One region of the Lysobacter sp. F6437 genome, then DNA from elsewhere that is predicted to be linked to it. Evidence: riboswitches for the same ligand, from Rfam matches in the RefSeq annotation. Region 1 holds a riboswitch; the other holds the start of a gene.

What was found. Region 1 has a riboswitch for cobalamin ahead of btuB (TonB-dependent vitamin B12 receptor). Riboswitches for the same ligand answer to the same signal wherever they lie in the genome.
Region 2: it holds a riboswitch for cobalamin, as region 1 does, so the genes downstream of both, ACT9F5_RS13345 (ribonucleoside-diphosphate reductase subunit alpha) here and btuB (TonB-dependent vitamin B12 receptor) in region 1, are expected to answer to the same signal.

Annotation. Positions count from the first base shown of each region.
Region 1 covers NZ_JBQWRB010000003.1:193,536-195,988, forward strand. The annotation lists gene btuB (TonB-dependent vitamin B12 receptor) at 1-1,249, opposite strand, end outside; cobalamin riboswitch at 1,402-1,627, opposite strand; gene ACT9F5_RS11105 (TfoX/Sxy family DNA transformation protein) at 1,679-2,047, opposite strand; gene ACT9F5_RS11110 (GAF domain-containing protein) at 2,044-2,453, opposite strand, start outside.
Region 2 covers NZ_JBQWRB010000005.1:56,398-58,850, forward strand. The annotation lists gene ACT9F5_RS13345 (ribonucleoside-diphosphate reductase subunit alpha) at 1-874, opposite strand, end outside; cobalamin riboswitch at 1,205-1,517, opposite strand; gene ACT9F5_RS13350 (phosphoglycerate kinase) at 1,698-2,453, shown strand, end outside.

The DNA of each region.
Region 1 (2,453 bases):
CGCTGATCCGCCAGCCGTCGGCGAACTCCATGCCCCAGGCCGCGCTGCCGGTGGTGTGGCCGCCGAACTGCTCGTTGTCGTCGCGACGCACGCTGGCCTGCAGCGACTGCGCGCCAAAACGTCCCTGGTACTGCGCGAACGCGGCGCGGTTGCTGCGTTCGCTTTCGTCATAGGTGGTGCTGCCGGCGACGCGGTCGCGCAACCAGTCGATACCGGCGCTGAGCAGCTGCCGTTCGCCGAAGCCGAAGTCGCCCTGCAGTGTGGCGCTGTCGCGGTCGGTATCGAAGTAGCCGAGGTTGGCGTCGTCCTTGAACTGCTCGGAGGCGTCGACGTTACGGCCGGCGGTCAGCTTCAGCTGCAATGCGTCGGACGGCCGCCAGCGCACGCTGCCGCCGACCACCTGTTGCACGGTCTCGGAACGGTTGGTGAAGTCGCCGTCGAAGTCGTTCTCGCCCTCGCTGCGCAGGGCCACCGTGCTCAGTTGCCAGGCGTCGTTGAGGTCGATGCCCGCGCGCAGGGCCAGGGCGTTCTGGATGTAGCCGTCGAGGTCGGGCTCGGGTGCGCTGATGAAGCAGCCACCGGCGAACGGGTCCGGCGTGGCGACGTCACAGGAATTGAAACCTTCGGTACGCCGGAACTCGTAGTCGGCACCGAACCACGCGCGGTCGCCGCGCCCGCCGAAGCCGACGCCGAATTCGTGCGCGCCGTGGCTGCCGCCACCAATATGCGCACGCGGCGCGTAACCGGCGTCGCCGTCGCGACGGGTGAAGATCTGGATCACCCCGCCAATCGCCTCGCTGCCGTACAGGCTGGAGCGCGGGCCGCGGACGATCTCGACGCGTTCGATCAGCGCCAACGGCAGGTTCTGCAGCGACACCAGCCCGGAGGTTGCCGAGCCGATGCGGATGCCGTCGATCAGCACCACCACGTGGTCGGACTCGCTGCCTCGCAGGAACAGCGTGGTCAGCTTGCCGTCGCCGCCCTGGCTGGACATCGACACCCCGGCGCGGCCCGCCAGCAGGTCCGGCAGCGAGCGCGCCTGGCTGCGCTCGATCTCGGCGCGGTCGATCACTTCGACCGGCGCCAGCGCGGTATCGACATCGATCGCGGTGCGGGTGGCGGTGACCACCACGCCATCGAGGTCGGTAGCCGACTGGGCCGCGGCCGCGGCATGCGCAGTTCCGCCGGATGCCAGAACGGGGAGGGCGAGGGCGGCCGCGATGGCCAGGGACAGCGAACGGGATTGCATCGATGGTTCTCCAACGCACACGGAAATCGCCGTGCCGGGCTTTCGGGAAGCTGCGTGGAGGAGGGACCTGCTGCGAAAACGTTCGGACGAGCACCGGCGTCGTCGCCGCAATGCCCGCCGCATCGCAACCGTCATGGGTCGGAACCATTGGGTTCAAACCCTGCGCCAAGGCCGGTCTCCGGACTCGCGAGTGGCGTCGTTGTCGACACCGGCCGTGGCGCCTTCCCATGCAGTGGATTGCACAGTGGCGGTGAGCCGCGGCTTGGGCTCGCTTACCGTTGCGGGGGCAGTGCCGGACTGGCCTGGACGGCGTCACCGGCTTCCCGTTTCAACCCGTTGGCAGGACGCCGCCGGGTCACCTCGAAGCGCACGCAGTCTAAGCGATGGGTATTGCCCGGCGCAAAAGATGGCGCGCGGCTACTGACGCGGTCAGTTGCGGCGCCAGGGCGCGTCGGGATCGGGCTTGGTCGGCACGGTGTCGGCGGCCAGCACCGTGGTCGTGACCGGCCCGGCCGGCGGCTTGTGCCGCGGTGGCGGCAGTTGCTCGATTGCGGCTTCGGCGGCGCTGACCAGTTCCTGCCGGCGCGCATCGGGCACCTCCTGCCAGTGGCAGTCGCACAGTGCGCCTTCGATCGCGTACAGCAGGTTGAGTGTCGGTTTGAAGCCGGCGCGCTTGACCCGCATGAACGCCTCGACCGCACCGGCCTCCTCGATCTCCTCGCGCGTGTGCAGCCCGACCTGGCGCAGCCACGCCGAGGACTTCGGGCCGATGTTGCGCAACTTCTGCGTCTCACTCATGCCAGCGACTCCAGGTAGGCACGTGCGATCGCTTCCAGGCCGCGTTGGTCGTCGGCATCGAAGCGATCGGGTTCGGGGCTGTCGATGTCGAACACGCCGACCAGCGTGTCGCCGGAATACAGCGGGACCACCACTTCCGAACGCGAGGCCGAGTCGCAGGCGATGTGGCCGTCGAACGCATTCACGTCGGCGACGCGCTGGGTCTCGCGGGTGCTCGCAGCGGCGCCGCACACACCCTTGTCGAGCGGAATCCGCACGCACGCCGGCTGGCCCTGGAACGGCCCGACCACCAGCTCGCGGCCGTCGAAGAAATAGAAGCCGACCCAGTTCAGCGAAGGGAGCGCGTGGTAGACCAGCGCCGACAGGTTGGCGGCGTTGGCGACGCGGTCGCGTTCGCCGTGCAGCA
Region 2 (2,453 bases), on a different contig from region 1:
CGCAGGCCGCGCCCTTGCGCTTGCCGCCCTGGTTGACCGCCGCGACCGAGGCGTCGAGCGTCTTCAGCCACGGCACGATGCCGTTGCTCAGGCCGTTGGTGCTGCGGATCAGCGAGCCGCGCGAGCGGATGCGGCTGTAGCTCAGGCCGATGCCGCCGCTGAACTTGCTCAGCTTGGCCACGTCCATGTAGCGCTGGTAGATGCTTTCCAGCGAATCCTCGGGCGAGTCGAGCAGGAAGCACGACGACAGTTGCTCGTGGGTGGTTCCCGAGTTGAACAGCGTCGGCGACGACGGAATGTAGTCCAGCTGCGCCATCCGCCGGTACAGCGCCAGTGCATCGCCGACGTCCTCGCTGAGCGCGCAGGCCACGCGCAGGAAGAACTGTTGCGGGGTTTCGATCACCGTGCGCGCGGTCGGGTGGCGCAGCAGGTAGCGGTCGTACAGCGTGCGCAAACCGAAGTAGTCGAAGCGGTTGTTGAGGGTGTTGTCGATGGCGTCGTTGAGCTTGCGCGCATTGGCCTGCACGAAGCCGAGCAGGCGCGCGTTGATCACGCCCAGCTCATGGCCACGCTGCACCGACTGCGAGAACGCATTGATGTCGATCGCCGCGACTTCCTTCTCGATCACCCCGGCCAGCAGCCGCGCGGCGAGGCGGCCGTACTCGGGCTCCTCGGCGGTCAGTAGCGCGGCGGTGCGGATCGACAGTTCGTCGAGCTCGCGGGTGCTCGCGCCGTCGTAGAGGCCGGAGATGGTGCGGGTGGCGACGCGCATCGGGTCGATCGCGTACAGGTCGTCGCTGCAGCGGGTGATCGCGCGCACGATCTTGTTGAGGTCGACCGGCTCGCGGCCGCCATTGCGCTTGGTCACCGCCATGCTGAAGGCGGCGGCGGGCGGGGTCAGGGTCAGGCCGGGGGCGTCGGTGGTGGGCGTCGATGCGGTGGCGGTAGTGACAGTGCCGCTCATGGAGTTGGCAAGGTCGGGCGTGTCGGTGCCGTCGGTCGCAACTGCGGCGGGGGTATCGGTGGTCATGGCGTGACTCCGGTGCATGAAGCACGGGTCGCCGGCCTTCCCTCGAAGGACGGCGCACGGAGGCGCGCATGCCATCGACCGGCGGCCTGCATGGCGCAGGCCCGACATCGATCGCACGACCACGCCCCCGCGGGCGCGGAGTCCGGAGACTCCCTGGCCGTTCACCGCGCGGTGTGCATCGCGCGGCTGTCGGCAGGTCTTCGGGCTCTGGACCTGGAACTGGCGTTATCTGTAGGAGCGGCTTCAGCCGCGATCGGATGCCCGGTCGTTCGTCCGATTCCAGATCGCGGCTGAAGCCGCTCCTACAACAAACCAGTTCCACCTACCGGCCGTCGCTTCCCGGGCGTTTGCCCAGTGCCATGACGGCTTTCGTTTCCACTACCGCTGCGGGGCAGCGCCGGAATTGGACATGCTCATGTGAGCAGCCCGCACCGGCTTCCCGTTTTAAGCCAGCCGCGAGGCCGGCACCGACAACCACAACATAGCGCGATATTTCGCGTCGTCAACACAAAATGTTGTGATCCGTTGATCGTCCTGCATCGTGCCGGGATTTGCCCCGGAACGGCGCCGGCGGGACAATGCACGCCTCCGCAGCCGTGATCGCCCGGGCCTGCGGCCCTTCCCACCCAACCTCTCCATGACGGGGAGACTCCAAGGCGCCCAATCGATGACCATCGTCCGCATGACCGACCTCGACCTTTCCGGCAAGCGCGTGCTGATCCGCGAGGATCTCAACGTGCCGATCGACGCGGACGGTCGCATCACTTCGGAGCAGCGCATCACGGCGGCGTTGCCGACCCTGAAGCTGGCGCTGGACAAGGGCGCGGCGGTGATGGTGATGTCGCACCGCGGCCGCCCCAGCGAAGGCGTCTGGAGCGAGCACGAATCGCTGCAGCCGGTCGCCGAGCGCCTGTCGCAGTTGCTCGGCATCGAGGTGCCGCTGGTCAAGGACTGGGTTGGCGGCGTCGACGTCAAGCCGGGCCAGCTGGTGCTGCTGGAAAACTGCCGCATGAACGTCGGCGAGAAGAAGGACGACGAAGCGCTGGCCAAGGCCTATGCGGGGTTGTGCGACGTATTCGTGATGGACGCGTTCGGCACCGCCCACCGCGCGCAGGCCTCGACCCACGGCGTCATCAGGCATGCGAAAGTCGCCGCCGGCGGCCCGCTGCTGATGGCCGAACTCGACGCCCTCGGCAAGGCGCTCGACCAGCCGGCGCGGCCGCTGCTGGCGATCGTCGCCGGCTCCAAGGTCAGCACCAAGCTGGAACTGCTGGCGTCGCTGGTGTCGAAGGTCGACCAGCTGATCGTCGGTGGCGGCATCGCCAACACCTTCATCGCCGCGATGGGCCATGGCGTCGGCAAGTCGCTGGTCGAGATGGACTTGGTCGACACCGCCAGGAAGATCATGGCCGACGCCAAGGCG